DNA from 3 places in the Mycobacterium sp. NPDC051804 genome. Region 1 is predicted to be linked to each of the others. Evidence: predicted binding sites of a transcription regulator. Region 1 holds the regulator's gene; each other region holds the start of a gene.
What was found. Region 1 encodes LexA, which represses DNA repair genes until DNA is damaged. Its sites were predicted from a motif close to CGAACANNTGTTCG; they were not measured.

Region 2: a site for LexA is predicted at 1,493-1,506, ahead of cofD (2-phospho-L-lactate transferase). Genes of this name have one in related genera too.
Region 3: a site for LexA is predicted at 2,179-2,192, ahead of ACIA48_RS25495 (DUF222 domain-containing protein). Genes of this name have one in related genera too.

What each region holds. Positions count from the first base shown of each region.
Region 1 covers NZ_JBITCD010000002.1:93,466-98,666, reverse strand. The annotation lists gene ACIA48_RS06090 (hypothetical protein) at 1-1,451, shown strand, start outside; gene lexA (transcriptional repressor LexA) at 1,448-2,149, opposite strand; gene ACIA48_RS06080 (LysM peptidoglycan-binding domain-containing protein) at 2,359-2,808, shown strand; gene nrdR (transcriptional regulator NrdR) at 2,971-3,441, shown strand; gene ACIA48_RS06070 (PhzF family phenazine biosynthesis protein) at 3,451-4,137, opposite strand; gene ACIA48_RS06065 (alpha/beta fold hydrolase) at 4,170-5,192, opposite strand.
Region 2 covers NZ_JBITCD010000004.1:746,545-751,745, reverse strand. The annotation lists gene ACIA48_RS19080 (DUF3499 domain-containing protein) at 1-409, opposite strand, end outside; gene ACIA48_RS19075 (metallopeptidase family protein) at 538-960, shown strand; gene ACIA48_RS19070 (WhiB family transcriptional regulator) at 1,003-1,419, opposite strand; gene cofD (2-phospho-L-lactate transferase) at 1,714-2,712, shown strand; gene ACIA48_RS19060 (coenzyme F420-0:L-glutamate ligase) at 2,712-4,052, shown strand; gene ACIA48_RS19055 (NUDIX hydrolase) at 4,049-4,591, shown strand; gene ACIA48_RS19050 (cytochrome P450) at 4,551-5,201, opposite strand, start outside.
Region 3 covers NZ_JBITCD010000006.1:541,531-546,731, forward strand. The annotation lists gene ACIA48_RS25480 (DNA-deoxyinosine glycosylase) at 57-557, opposite strand; gene ACIA48_RS25485 (adenylate/guanylate cyclase domain-containing protein) at 599-1,717, shown strand; gene ACIA48_RS25490 (hypothetical protein) at 1,746-2,153, shown strand; gene ACIA48_RS25495 (DUF222 domain-containing protein) at 2,304-3,680, shown strand; gene ACIA48_RS25500 (NAD-dependent epimerase/dehydratase family protein) at 3,770-4,669, shown strand; gene ACIA48_RS25505 (heavy metal translocating P-type ATPase) at 4,670-5,201, opposite strand, start outside.

The DNA.
Region 1 (5,201 bases):
CGCCGGAGTTGGCGGCAGAGTTGGGTGACCTCCAAGTTCCTGACGATCCCGCTGCGGCGATCAACGCCGCGCGGCGTGCCGCCGGAGGGCCGATGGGTCCGCTGGGCGCGTCTGACGGTGCGCCGTACTCGGTCGGCAAGGACGGACTGAGGCAGAACTTTGCCGGTGGCGCGATCTTCTACACGCCCGCCACCGGTGCGAACGTCGTGACCGGGCAGGTGTTGGCCAAGTACGAGAGTGTGGGCGGGCCGGAAGGGGATCTCGGGTTCCCGATCACCAGCGAGGTCGACGGTGGTCTGGCCACCGCAAGCCGCATGTCCAGCTTTGCGGCGGACGACAAGCCGGTCATCTTCTGGACGCCGGACCACGGCGCGGTGATCGTGCGGGGCGCGATGGCAGCGGCCTGGGAGCGACTTGACGGTGCGAAGGGCACGTTGGGTGCGCCGATGGCCGATCAGACCGAGGCCGGCGACGTCGTCACGCAGCGCTTCACCGGGGGTGTCATCTCATGGGACGGCGCGAAGAACACCTTCAGCACTGAACCGGCGAATCTGGCGTCTGAGTTGTCCGGTCTCGACGTGCCGGGACAGAAGCCGCGTGACGAGGCGCCGAGCAACCCGCAGGCCTCAGATTCCAAGGGCGACAAGTGGTTCAAACCGAGCTTGTGGTGGCTGCTGGCGCTCGTGCCGGTGGTCATTCTGATCGGTGGGGTCGTGCTCGCACTGATGCTGCGCCGGCGCAGGAAAGAAGATCCTTTCGCGCCCGACGATTCGTATGCGATGCAGGACGTCCGGTTCAGCGGCGACGCCGATGCCACGTACGGCACGGCAGGCGCCCCTGATCGGGCGACCACTGACGACGAGTACGCCGCGGCGATGTTCGGCGATCGGTATACCAGCGGGGGATTGGGCTCGATCCCGCGCGGCAGCGATGATCTGACGCCGGACGTTGCGCCCAAAGATGAAGATCTTTGGGGTCTGCCATCGCCGGTATCGAGCATTTCAGAGGGCAGTTCGGAGAGCCCGGTAGAGATGGGCGAGCCGCCCGCCTCCGAGGACGAGCCGGCCAATCTGGAAGAGCCGGACGAGTCCGGCGAGGACGACGACCCGGACGCGGTCGACACCGCGCCGACTCGCATACAAACCGCCGAGGCGGCCATCGCCGCAGCCGCGGCGGCCGCAGCGGTCAAGCGCGATCCGTTCACCGATACCGGACGCCATGCCCGGATCGAGATCGACGACGAACCGCCGACACAACACGTGGCCTTCCTGGTGCCGCTGGACGACCCGAACGAGGCGCCGGAGGGCTATCCGATCAAGGCGAATACGAAGTCAGGTGTGTACTGGGCGCCCGGCAGTCCGTCGTACGACGATGCCAGCGCTGAAATCTGGTTCGCGAGTGAGGAACTCGCGCGGGTGAACGGCTTCGTCACCGACGCTGAGGCCCGCTAGATCTTGCGGATCACCGTCACGACCTTGCCCAGCACGGCAGCATCGTTGCCGGGAATCGGATCGAACGCTGGATTGTGCGGCATCAGCCACACCTGACCGCGCGTGCGCTTGAACGTCTTCACCGTCGCTTCGCCGTCGATCATCGCGGCGACGATGTCACCGTTGTCGGCGACGTTCTGCTGACGAACGACCACCCAGTCGCCGTCGCAGATCGCTGCGTCGACCATGGAGTCGCCGACCACTTTGAGCAGGAACAGCGAGCCCTCGCCGACCAGCTCGCGCGGTAGTGGGAAGACGTCCTCGACGGCCTCTTCGGCCAGGATGGGCCCACCCGCGGCGATACGGCCCAGCACCGGTACGAATGTCGGTTCCGGCAGGGCGTCCGAGCCCGCGACGTCGGTGGCGATGATCGAGGCGCCGCTGTCGGCACCGCGCACGTCCACGGCGCGCGGCCGGTTGGGATCGCGGCGCAGATAGCCCTTGCGTTCCAATGTGCGCAATTGATGGGCCACCGACGAGGTCGACGTCAGTCCGACCGCATCGCCGATTTCTCTGATGCTCGGGGGATAGCCGCGACTGGTCACCGAAGCGCGGATCACGTCAAGGATGGTGCGTTGACGCTCGGTGAGCCCCGTATCGAGCCCGCCGCGCCCGCCGGTGCCGTCCGTGCCACCCGGGGTATCGCTGCTGGAGTCCATGGCGCAAAGGTAGCCCGTGACCGACGATTAATCAAACATGTGTTCGAGGCGTGTCGCACGACCGCGAGGTCGCAGGTCCGCTCGCCGGGACTTGTCGGTGGGTGCCGATATCGTTTGGCAACAGTTCGATCACATGTTCTATTAATCGAACACCTGAGCGAGTATGTTCGAACACAAGAGCGAACGACCTTGTACCGGAAGGCAGACAGATGACCATTCTCGACACACGGGAAATCCAGGCAACATCGGTGGTCAGGCCGGTGAACCGGCCGACCGGAGCACGGCGTCGGCCGCAGTCGCGGCGGCCCGGCGGCGCACCGATGCGGTACCGCAGCTCCGGCGTCCTCGTCTCGCGCGCTTCGCACCGGCGCCGGCCCATCACCCCGGTCACCACAGTCCTGCTGGCGATGGTCGCCGCAGGTATCACCGTGTGGCTCGGATTGGTGGCGCAGTTCGGCGGTGTCGTCGGCGAATCGGCCCCCGTGCCGGATCGGCTCGCAGTGGTCCAGGTGCAGACGGGCGAGACGCTGCAGCAGGTGGCGGGCCGGGTGGCACCTGACGCGCCGGTGAGCCGCGTCGTCGACCGGATCCGCGAACTCAACCAGCTCGACACTGTGGCGATCCACGCCGGCCAGACGCTGATCGCGCCGATCAGCTGACGGTGCATTGTGAGCGGTGAAAATGTCGGCCGCACAAAGGCATTCGGCGGGACAGCTACCGGATATGTCCCAATCAACACGAACCTGGGCTCGCGAACTGCCACGCAGGTACGCTCAGAGGCGTTCGAGTTGGTTGTCTGGTGGTGCGGCGAAGGAGCGGTGATGCACTGTCCGTTCTGTCGTCATCCCGATTCCCGAGTGGTCGACTCGCGGGAAACCGACGAAGGCCAGGCGATTCGCCGCCGCAGATCATGTCCTGAATGTGGTCGTCGCTTTACGACGGTCGAGACTGCGGTGCTCGCGGTGGTCAAGCGCAGCGGGGTCACCGAACCGTTCAGCCGGGAGAAGGTCGTCAAGGGCGTGCGCCGCGCCTGCCAGGGCCGCGCGGTTGATGATGACGCGTTGAACCTGCTCGCCCAGCAGGTGGAGGACGCCGTGCGCGCCACGGGCTCGCCCGAAGTCCCCAGCAATGAGGTGGGTCTGGCTATCCTGGGCCCACTCCGTGACCTCGACGAGGTCGCCTATCTGCGCTTCGCCTCGGTATACCGCGGATTCACGTCGGCAGAAGACTTCGAGCGGGCCATCGAGGAGCTGCGCGAGCACCAGAAGTCTCCGCAGCCGGCCCAGAGCTGAACTGGCGCCTCAGTCGATCTGTTTCGTGCCGTCGCTGACGACGCGCCCCGCGACCCGCACCCAGCCCTCGGGGCTCCATTGGGTGGAGATCCTCGACCCCTTGCCCTGCACGATCTCCAGATCGCGGCTGAGGTAGTCGGTGATGCGTACCGCTGCGGCACCGGTGGCCTCGTCCTCCGGGACGCCGAGATCGGCGGCGAACATCCGGGAGCGGATCGTTCCGGCGGATTTGTCGAGCCAGGTCCACAGGTAATGCTCGGTCGCATCGGCGTAGTCGGACGGATCTGCCGCCATCAGGTCGTCGACTGAATCAAGGTCGTAGATCGCGAAGCCCGGCGCCCATTCCGAACGCGCACTCACCGCCGTCAGTTCGTCGTCATAGCTGACCTGCACGACGCCGGCGGGAACCCGCAGTGTGTTGATCGCGAATCCCTGGTCGCGCAGCCACCATGACGCGCCAACTGTCGGGTGTCCTGCGAACGGCAGCTCGACTGCCGGTGTAAAGATGCGGGCGTGTGCCGTATTGGAGCCGCTCTCCGGCAGATCGACGAATATTGTTTCGCTATAACCCAATTGGGTGGCGATGCGCTGGCGGTCAGAGGGCTCGACAGTGCTGTTGTCGACAACGCCTAGCGGATTTCCGTAGTTGCCTTCCGCGTCGGTGAATACCCGCAGAACCGTTACGTCGATGGCCATGGCCCGATGCTACCGAGGCGGCGCCGGCGTCCTCAGGTCGCGCTACGCTCGTCGTGATCCATGGCGTCGAGAACGGCGACTCGCGTGTCGACCGGGCCGGAGATCGCACCCTCTTCGATGCCGGTGCGCAGCAGTCCGCGCAGATAGTCCTGGTCGTAGACCGCGGGATCGGTGGAGCAGATGAACTGCTCGAGAATTTCGACGAAGCGATCGGGGTCGTCGTGGAACGGGAAATGACCGGAGCCGTCAAAAATCTCCAGCCGTGAGCCGGGCATCGCGGCATGTGCCAGGCGGGCGTGGCTGACCGGTATCACCGAGTCGGCGCTTCCCCAAATCAATTGCACGGGAACGGATTGCGTCAAATAACATCGGTCGAGCATTGTGACGACTTGGCCGCGCCAGTCCACTACGGCGCGCAGGGTGCGCGCGAAGGCCGACGATGCCGTCGGCTCCGGCAGATCCGCGAGGATCCGGATCACGTCGGGAATATCGCGGCCCAGACCGGTCGATCCGAACATCGCTCCGGCCACACGGCCGACGACCTGCACCGCCGGCAGCACCAGCGGTAGGCGCAGGAACGCGAGCGCCTCGCTGCCCATGGGCAATGAGGCGACGCGCAAGGCGATGTTGACATCCTTTGTCACGCCGCCGGCGCCAACGAGGATCAGTCGATCGACCAATTGGGGGAACTGGTAGGCGAACTGCATCGCCACGCCGCCACCCAATGAATGACCGACGACGGTGACCCGATCGATGTCCAGGACACTCAACAGGTCGCGCATTCCGTTGGCGTAGGCGGCCACCGAATAGTCGGCGCGAGGCTTATCAGACTTGCCGTGGCCCAGCAGATCTGGCGCGATGACGGTGAATCGCTGGGCCAATTTGGACTGGACCGTGCTCCACGTGGTCGAGTTGTCGCCGATGCCGTGAATCAGCAGGATCGCTGGTCCAGAGCCCGCGACCCGATACGCGCGCCGGTACCCGTGGATGGTGCGGTACTCCAACTCGGGGGTGAGTTCCCGAACCGGGCGCAGGTTGGGCGATCGCGCGGCCATTGCGACAAC
Region 2 (5,201 bases), on a different contig from region 1:
GGTCAGGCAGCACCCGCAGGTGGCCCCGCCGGCGTCCGTTGGACTCGGACCTGCGGGCCGGCGGCGCCATCAGCGCGCCGCCGGGGACACCGGTGACCGGATCCGAAAACCCTGCGGCCACTCCGTTGATCGGCGGCGCCATATCGCGCCCTTCGCGGACCGCGTCGGCAAGCGCCACCAGGTCGTCCTCGTCAGGGTGCGACGGCAGCGGACCCGCGTGGCGAACCAGCTCCCAGCCGCGCGGTGCGGTGATCCGGCTGGCGTGCAGCACGCACAGATCCCAAGAGTGGGGCTCGGACACCGTAGCCAGCGGGCCGACGACTGCCGTGGAGTCGGAGTAGACAAATGTCAGCGTCGCGACCGCATAGTGGGGGCACCCGGGCCGGCAGCAGCGACGGGGAACGTTCACAGCGAGAGGTTATCGTGCGCAAACGGCGCAAGCCGCCGGACACGCGCGCCATCGGAGCGTCGATCTTCAACCGTTACGATCTGTCCGTGGCCGAACGCGGACACCAGCGATCACGCCGCGGCCGCGAAATGCGCGGGCCGCTCCTTCCGCCGACCGTGCCTGGTTGGCGCAGCCGCGCCGAGCTGTTCGACATGGCCGTGCTGGAGGCCTATGAGCCAATCGAACGCCGGTGGCAGGATCGGTTGTCGACGCTGGACATCGCTGTCGACGAAATACCGCGCATCGCGGCCAAGGATCCCGAAAGTGTGCAATGGCCACCCGAGGTCATCGCTGACGGGCCGGTCGCGCTAGCCCGTCTGATCCCGGCAGGCGTCGATGTCCGCGGGAACGCCACCAGAGCGCGAATCATGTTGTTCCGCAAGCCGATTGAGCGACGGGCGAAAGACACCGTCGAACTTTCGGAATTGTTGCATGAAGTCCTCGTGGCGCAGGTGGCCACTTATCTGGGCGTCGAACCCTCCGTTATCGACCCCACGATCGAGAACGAGTAGACAACCCGCCTAAATCGCGACTAGTGCTTGCGCGAAGAAGCGTTAAATCACGCCGCGCTTGAGGCGACGGCGCTCACGCTCGGACAGCCCGCCCCAGATGCCGAAGCGTTCATCATGAGCCAGCGCGTAGTCGAGGCACGCGTCACGCACCTCGCAGCCCTGGCAGATGCGCTTGGCCTCACGGGTCGAGCCGCCCTTTTCAGGGAAGAATGCCTCGGGATCGGTTTGTGCACACAAAGCCTTCTCTTGCCAGAGGTCGTCCTCCGGCGTCAGCATTGCCGGCATTGCCGGGATTGCCGACGGCACATCAATCGGGGCGGGCACCAGACTTAACTGGGGACGCCGTGGCGTCTCGAACGGTGCCGGTCCGGTATTGGTGTGCGGCGCGCTGTCCACTGAGCCAAGTAGCCGGTCGTCGAACCGGACCACATGATCGAAATCGCTGTACTCAAAAGACATTTTCCGCCTCCTCACCTGATGTCGTAGATCCGTAACTTGAGCCCCACTATTTTCTGTGCGGCCATCTCAGATTCGAACATATGATCGAATCTCGGTCTGCGACACCGAAACCGGCCGGCCAACCGCGAAATGACACTGGTGTGATTACACACGCGCTAGCAGCCGTGGTCAAGCTTTGGAACAGAAATTCATACCATTCCGTGACCCGGATTCGGCGCGTCGGAATATCGGCGTGTCTGTCACACCGTCGGCCACGTGCCTTCGCCGGGGCGCGACGGCCTAATGTCGGTCACTGTGAAGGTCACCGTTCTGGTCGGCGGCGTAGGCGGCGCCCGCTTCCTGCTGGGCGTACAGCACCTGTTGGGGTTGGGCCAGTTCCAGGATTCCGGGAGCACGTCCGCCCACGAGTTGACCGCCGTCGTCAACGTCGGTGACGACGCGTGGATGTTCGGTGTGCGGATCTGCCCGGACCTCGATACCTGCATGTACACCTTAGGTGGAGGGATTGACCCCGACCGCGGTTGGGGCCATCGCAACGAAACCTGGCATGCCAAGGAAGAACTCGCCGCTTACGGTGTGCAGCCCGCCTGGTTCGGCCTCGGCGACCGCGACCTCGCCACGCACCTCGTGCGCAGCCAGATGTTGCGGGCCGGATATCCGCTGTCACAGGTGACCGAAGCGTTATGTGGCCGTTGGTCACCCGGTGCACGATTGTTACCCGCGAGCGACGACCGCAGCGAAACCCATGTCGTCATCAGCGATCCCGAGGACGGCGAGAAGAAGGCGATTCACTTCCAGGAGTGGTGGGTGCGTTACCGCGCGCAGGTTCAGACCCATAGCTTCGCGTTCGTCGGGGCCGAGACAGCGTCCGCCGGCCCCGGCGTCGTCGAGGCGATCGAGACCGCCGACGTCGTACTGGTGGCCCCCTCCAATCCGGTCGTGAGCGTCGGATCGATCCTGAACATTGCCGGCATTCGCGGCGCACTGCGTACGACGGCGGCGCGGGTCATTGGCTACTCCCCCATCATCGGCGGTAAGCCGTTGCGCGGCATGGCCGACGAATGCCTGTCGGTCATCGGTGTGGACAGCACCTCAGAAGCGGTCGGCATCCACTACGGGGCCCGCAGCGGCACCGGCATCCTCGACGGATGGCTGATCCACGAGGGAGATCACGCCGAGATCGACGGAGTCGAGGTGCGGACCGTGCCACTGTTGATGAAGGATCCGGCGACGACAGCAGAAATGGTGCTCGCCGGTCTGGATCTCGCCGGGCTCAAGGTGGATCCACGGTAATGACCGAGCACGGATCCGCGGCAGCCGTCGAAATACTTCCTGTGCCAGGGTTGCCCGAATTCCGCCCCGGCGACGATCTCGCCGCGGCAATCGCCGCAGCCACACCATGGCTTCGAGACGACGACATCCTCGTCGTAACCAGCAAGGTGATGTCCAAGTGCGAGGGACGCATCGTCGATGCGCCCATCGATGCCGAAGAACGAGACACCCTGCGGCGCAGACTGATCGACGCCGAGGCCGTGCGGGTTTTGGCACGCAAGGGTAAGACACTGATCACCGAGAACGCTATCGGTCTGGTACAGGCGGCCGCCGGAGTGGACGGTTCCAACGTCGACTCAGCGGAACTCGCTTTGCTACCAAAGGATCCCGATGGCAGTGCTGCCGCGCTGCGCGACGGCCTACGCGACCGCCTCGGGGTCACCGTGGGGGTGGTGGTCACCGACACCATGGGGCGTGCATGGCGCAACGGGCAGACTGACGTTGCGATTGGCGCTGCGGGACTGCGGGTGCTGCACGGTTATGAAGGGTCGCAGGACCGGCACGGCAACGAGCTGATTGTCACCGAGATCGCGGTCGCCGACGAGATAGCCGCGGCCGCAGATCTCGTGAAGGGCAAACTGACGGACATTCCCGTCGCCGTGGTGCGCGGGCTTACCCTGCCGGACGACGGATCCAAGGCCCGTGACCTGGTGCGTGCCGGCGAGGACGATCTGTTCTGGCTGGGCACCGAGGAGGCCATCGCGCTCGGCCGCACCCAGGCCCAGTTGTTACGGCGGTCGGTGCGCACCTTCAGCGATGAACACGTGGCCCCCGAGCTGATCGAAGCCGCGATCGCCGAAGCGCTCACCGCCCCCGCGCCCCATCACACGCGGCCGGTCCGGTTTGTGTGGATACAGGATCCGCACAAGCGGTTGGCTCTACTGGACCGGATGAAGGCGAAGTGGCGTACGGACCTCACCGGCGACGGCCGTCCGGCCGATGCCGTCGAGCGCCGTGTCCGTCGCGGCCAGATCCTCTATGACGCACCTGAACTCGTCATCCCCTTCATGGTGCCCGACGGTGCGCACGATTACCCCGACGCCGAACGTACCGCGGCTGAGCACACGATGTTCACCGTCGCGGCCGGGGCAGCCGTTCAGGCCCTGCTCGTCGCACTGGCGGTCCGCGGTGTCGGCAGCTGCTGGATCGGGTCCACCATCTTTGCCGCCGAACTGGTGCGCGACGAGCTCGACCTGCCCGCCGATTGGGAACCTTTGGGCGCCATCGCGATCGGCTTTCCGCCCGAGGAGTCGGGACCACGCGATCCGGTGCCGATGGATGGCCTGCTGGTGCGCAAGTGACCCTGCACGCGTCCGCGGTCGCGGTGCTGACCGATTGGCAGACATCCGATCCCGCCCAGGACACCCTGCGCCATGCCGTGCTGGCGTTCCTCGCCGCGCGGCCCGACGGATGTCTGCGGGCGTGCGTGCCGGGGCACGTGACCGGTTCGGCGTTGGTGATCGACCACGGTGGAACACACGCACTGCTCACCCTGCATCCACGGTTCGGCCGGTGGCTCCAACTGGGCGGGCACTGCGAGGAATCCGACGCCGACATCGTCGCCGCCGCGCTGCGGGAGGCGACCGAGGAGTCGGGCATCGACTGCCTCGAGATCGATCCTGTGCTGGCCGCGCTGCACGTGCATCCCGTCACATGCTCGCTAGGCGTACCCACCCGTCACCTCGACATGCAATTCATCGTCCGCGCACCCGCAGGTGCGGAGATCGCCCGCAGCGACGAGTCGCTGGACCTTCGGTGGTGGCCACTGGACGCGCTGCCGAACGACTGCGATTTCGGGCTCACCCAGCTGGCGGCTGCGGCACGGAATCGAACTGGATAGGGAGAGTTTTCGGCCCTGCAATGCCGACGATCGGGCGCCACGGTGCCGGCCCCGCCCGACGGATCCGGGGCATGAGCGTCGACATGGCAACCAGAGCTTCGGCTAGCTCGACCCTGGCGAGGTGCGCGCCAAGGCAATGATGTGCACCGCCGCCGAACGTCATGACCGCTGCTCGCCCGCTGTGCGTGATATCGAAACGTTCTGGATCCTCATATCGCTGCGGATCTCGGTTGGCGGCGGCCGTATTGACGACAACGCTTGCCCCGGCGGGAATCACCACGCCGTCGACGTCGACGTCCGCGACGGCGATGCGCACGCATGTGAAGGACGCCGGCGAGTACCGCATGACCTCCTCGACAGCGTCCGGCGCGAGTTCCGGATGATCCCGAAGGAGTCCCCACTGGTCCGGGTGATCGCTGAACACCTGGATCGCCGCAGCCAACTGGTTTCGAGTTGTGTCGGTGCCCGCGACGAGTAGCACAGCGACGAGATCGAAGATCTCACGGCGGGTGAGCCGGTCGCCGTCACTTTCGGCGCTAATCAGCTCGGAGAGCAGATCTTCGGTCTCGTCATGGCGCTTGCGCTCAATCAGATCGACAAGATATCCATC
Region 3 (5,201 bases), on a different contig from region 1:
ACCTGCTTGCATTGCTGCTGACCTGAGAATAGGGCCAGTCGGCGCCGCCGGGAACGTTATTGACGTGCGGTTATGGCCTGATGCCAGGCTGCCATCTTGTCTTCGTATCGCATGGTCTGCGCCGGACTCGTCGACGGAAGCCGTAGATAAGGCACGTCTGGGGCGAGACGGACGAGACGGTTGAAGTTCTTCTCCGCGGCGGCACCGTTGAAGAAAATTCTTCTGATTCCGGGATGCGCGGCGAAAAGATCTCCAAAATCGTTGGGCACCATGCTGTCCGGTTCGACGGCCGAATCCAGGCTGCCCTCGCGCCTGCATGACTTCAGCACATCCCACACCGCGACGCCGTTGGCGACGAGCGCGGCGGTCCGATCGTCGTACGGATCGTCGGCAGCGAAGCCGTACAACTCGCCGGTGATCCGCCAGAACGCGTTGCGGGGATTGCCGTAGTACTGCTGAGACGCCACCGACATCACGCTCAGCATGTTGCCGAGTATCAGCGTGTGCGCACCCTCGCCGACGATCGCCGGGAGTCCATGCAGCTGTGGCGCGGCCATGGAGCCGAATATCGCACGACGCCGCGGTATACGTTGAATCGGTGGCCGAGGATTTCGACATCGAGGCATCTGGGCTGCTCGACGGTCTCGATGACAGCGCCCGTACCGCGCGCGCCGAACTGATCGAGTGGCTGCTGGATGAAGGCTTCACCGTCGATCGGATCAGGACGTCGTTCATGCCCATGTTGCTCGCGGCGCGCCGGGTCCTCGGTGATGACGGCACGTACGTGTCGGCACGCGAAACGTGCGAGAAGACCGGCATCGACCTGGAACTGCTCCAACGCCTGCAACGGGCGATGGGCTTGCCGACCGTCGACGATCCCGACGCCGCCACGCTGTTGCGCGCAGATGCCGAAGCCGCGGCGTTCGGGCAACGCTTCATCGAACTGGGCATCGAGCCCGACCAGCTCGTGCAGATCACCCGCCTTCTGGCCGACGGATTGTCGCGAGCGGCGGAGGTGATGCGGTATGCCGGTCTGGCCCAGATTCTCGAGCCGACGGCCACCGAGTTGAGCGTCGCGAAGAACTCGAAGATGCTCGTCGGCGAGGCGGAGCCGTTGCTCGGTCCGATGATCCAGGAGATGCTGCGCCTTCAGCTGCGACATCTGCTGGAGACCGAGGCCATCAGCGCATCGGAAATCGCGGAGGGACAACGAGTACCGGGCGCCCGCTTGGTGAGCATCGCCTTCGCCGACCTTGTCGGTTTCACCCGCCTCGGCGAAGTGGTGCCACCGCAGGATCTCGAACGACTCGCACATCGCCTGGCCGACCTCGCGCACGAGGCCGCGGTTCCGCCGGTGCGCTTCATCAAAACCATCGGCGACGAAGTCATGCTCGTCAGTCCCGAGCCGGTACCGCTGCTCGAGGCCGTGATGACGTTGGTGGATGCGACGGAAGGCGACGACGACTACCCGCGACTGCGGGCGGGCATGGCGACGGGCATGGCCGTCAGCCGGGCCGGCGACTGGTTCGGCAGTCCGGTGAACCTCGCCAGCCGGGTCACCGGCGCCGCCCGTCCCGGTTCGGTTCTCGTCTCGGAGTCGACGCGCGAGGCCATCGGCGACGACGAAAGATTCACCTGGTCCTTCGCGGGTGCGCGCCACCTCAAGGGCATCAAGTCGGACGTCAAGCTTTTCCGCGTCCGCCGATCAACCGACTGAGCGGTGGCCACCGGTTTACGATCCAGAGATGAATCGGGTGGTGATGGGTCTGACCTCGACGGTCGTACTGACCGCGGGAATTTCCGGTGCGGCCGTGGCGCAGGGCCAGCCGCCGCCGAACCCGGGTCCGTGCAACTTCACATTGTCGGCGCCGCAGGTGGTCCAGGTCGACGGCGTGGCGAAGGTGACCGCCACGTTGACTCCTGCCGGTTGCCTCGCGCCCTGGAAACCCAAGTACGGGGTGGCCTGCCTGTCCATCCAGGGTCAGTCCGAACGTTGCACGAACGCCAGAAATGCGGCCCCGGCGCAGGTGTATTTCGAGCCCTACACCCCAGGCACGGTCTACGAGTCGTCCGGCAGGGGTTGCAGCGCGATTTTCGACTACACGACAGACCCCAACTGTTTGTTGCTCGGACCGGTCAACGCCACTCTCTAGCTTTCGGCCTGCCCTAGGCATCATTCGAACATATGTTCGACAAAGCGGCTATTCAGGTGTAGCGTGGATCGCAAGTTCGAAAAAGAAGTTCTCCCCGGGAAGGGCAACTGAGAGCTTCACCCGCACGCATTGCTCGTGTGCGCATTCTTCGTGAAAGCTTGGGTAACCGCCTTGGACGCTATGCATTTCGACACCTTCATAAATGAGCTCATCGATGACCTCGCCCCGTCGCCCGTCCCTGAGGATGACGCCGACCGCAGCTTGTTTCATCTGCTGGATTGTCCGCGGCGGGTGGTCGATGAGCAGCCGCTGCTGGCGGTCCTGGTCGCCGCGGTCGCCGCGACCAATCTCCTCCACCATGTGATCGCACAAGCGACCGCCGCCGCCGAACGCCTCGGCATCCCCGCCCGCCAACACCTGAGATCGGGAGCCGGCTTGCTGACCAGTCTGGGAGTGGCCCCCGGGGCTGCCCACCGGGCGGTCCGCGTCGGACGTGCCGCGCATACGGTGCCTGCAGTGACCCAGCAACAGCGTCTCGGGGGACTCGGCATCGAGTTCGTAGACGCGGTCGGCCAAGGCGTCGCACGTGTGGGTGCCCGGGTGGAGCTGTCGGAGCAGGACCGGTCGAAGATCGTGACCACGTTGATGATTCAGACCACGCCGGCGAGAGTGAACGCGAAGGCCCGGCAAATTGCCATCGCAAAGACCTCGGCACAACCGCACTCGCAGCGGGAGGGGGCGGTGCCGGTCGCTGAGAACACCGACCTCAACGAGATGACCCTGATTCAGAACGACGAGGGTCGGATCGGGGCCACTCTCGACCTCGATGTGCTCACCGGCGAAGAACTGTTTGCGGCGTTGAACCCACTGTGTCGGCCCGTACCCTTGCCGGACGGATCGCCGGACCCGAGGTCAACCGGGCGGCGGCGCGCTGATGCGTTCGGTCAGCTGGTACGCACATATCTGTCCAACTCGCGGCGCCCGACTTCTGGTGGGGTGCTCCCGCACGTCACCTTGATCCGGCCTGCCGTCGCCATCACGCCAGCAGGAGTGTCGGTGGGGGTGCTCGGCGAGCAGGCCGTGGACACGCTCGGTTTCGCCGGGCCGATCACCGCCACCACCGCGGAACTCATCTGCTGTGACAGCACCGTCGAGACTGTGCTGGTCGACCAGAACTGTGCGCCGTTGGATGTGGGGCGCGGTCAACGGTTGTTCCCACCCACAATCCGCAAGGCGCTGGCAACGCGGGACCTCGGATGCGCCTTCCCCGGTTGCGGCAGACCGGTGTCGTGGTGCGACGCCCACCACATAACGCCCTGGGGCACAGGAGGAATCACCAGTGTCGACAACGGTGTGATGTTGTGTCGATGCCACCACACAGTGATCCACCACAGCGACTGGCAGGTCTACCTCGGAGCCGATCGTCACCCCTGGTTCATCCCCCCGCACAACGACACCGGCACTGAGCCGCAGCACCTGCGTTCGCATGCACGACGCACATTGACCGCCATGCCGACTGCGGCATAAGCCACCGAGACGCTCTTTGACAACTACACAGTGGAATGCCGCAGACATGCGACGGCGGTCGTTCGTCGGCGGTCGCTTACGATCAGCCGATGCGCGGTTCGAAGATCCTCATCACCGGCCCTACCGGGCAGGTCGCCGTTCCGGTCGCCAAGGCCCTTGCGGCCGACAACGAGGTGTGGGGGATTGCCCGTTTCACCGACGCCGAGGGGCGAGCCGACCTCGAGAAGTCGGGCGTTCGCTGCGAGACGGTGAACCTCGCCAGCGGCGACTTCACCGGGCTTCCGAGCGATTTCGACTACGTCATCAATCTGGCGGTGGCCAAAAGCGGCAGGTGGGACAAGGATCTCGCTGCCAACGCGGAATCGGTCGGACTCCTGATGGCGCACTGCCGCGAGGCGAAGGGTTTCCTGCACTGCTCATCGGGAGCCGTCTACGATCCGCCCGACGATGACCCCCGCTCTGAACGCACGGCGCTGGGGGACAACCACAAGCCAATGTTCCCAACGTATTCCATCTCGAAGATCGCGGGCGAAGTCGTCGTGCGCACGATGGCGCGCGCGCTTGACATGCCCAGTGTCATAGCCCGCCTCAACGTGCCTTACGGCGACAACGGAGGGTGGCCGTTCTTCCACATGGAGATGATGCTCGGTGGCTCTCCGATCCCCGTTCCGCCCGGGGGCCCGGCCCGCTACAACCTGATGCACGAGGACGACATCATCGCCACCATCCCGAAACTCTTTGAGGTGGCGTCGGTTCCGGCGACAACCGTCAACTGGGCCAGTGAGCAGTACGTCAGCATCCAGGAATGGTGCACCTTCTTGGGCTCACTCGTTGGCGCGGAGCCGACATTCGAAGAAAGCGATCAGGCGTTGCGCGGCAACCCGCTGGACGTGTCCTACATGCGCGAGCTCATCGGTCCCGCGACCGTCGACTGGAAAGACGGCCTGCGCCGCATGGCGGCCAAATTCCACCCCGAGTTGGTCGGCTGACTAGCGCGATGGCCTGAACCGGCGCAGTCGCAGGCTATTGCTGACGACGAAGACCGAGCTGAAAGCCATTGCGGCACCGGCGATCATCGGGTTGAGCAAGCCGGCCGCGGCCAATGGCAGCGCGGCGACGTTGTAGGCGAACGCCCAGAAAAGGTTGCCCTTGATCGTTGCGAGCGTCCGGCGCGACAACCGGATCGCGTCCGGAACAGTGCGAAGATCATTGCGGACGAGCGTCAGATCGCTCGCTTCGATCGCCACGTCCGCGCCGCTGCCCATCGCCAGGCCCAGGTCGGCCTGGGCAAGCGCGGCCGCATCGTTGACCCCGTCACCCACCATCGCCACGATTTTTCCGTCGGCCTGCAGGCGCTTGACGACGTCGACCTTCTCGGTGGGCAGTACCCCGGCGATCACCTCGTCGATTCCCACCTGTGCCGCCACCGTGCGGGCAGTCGCTTCGTTGTCGCCCGTGAGCAGGATCGGCGTAAGTCCCAGAGCGCGAAGCTCTTCGACGGCCTCTGTTGACGTCGGTTTC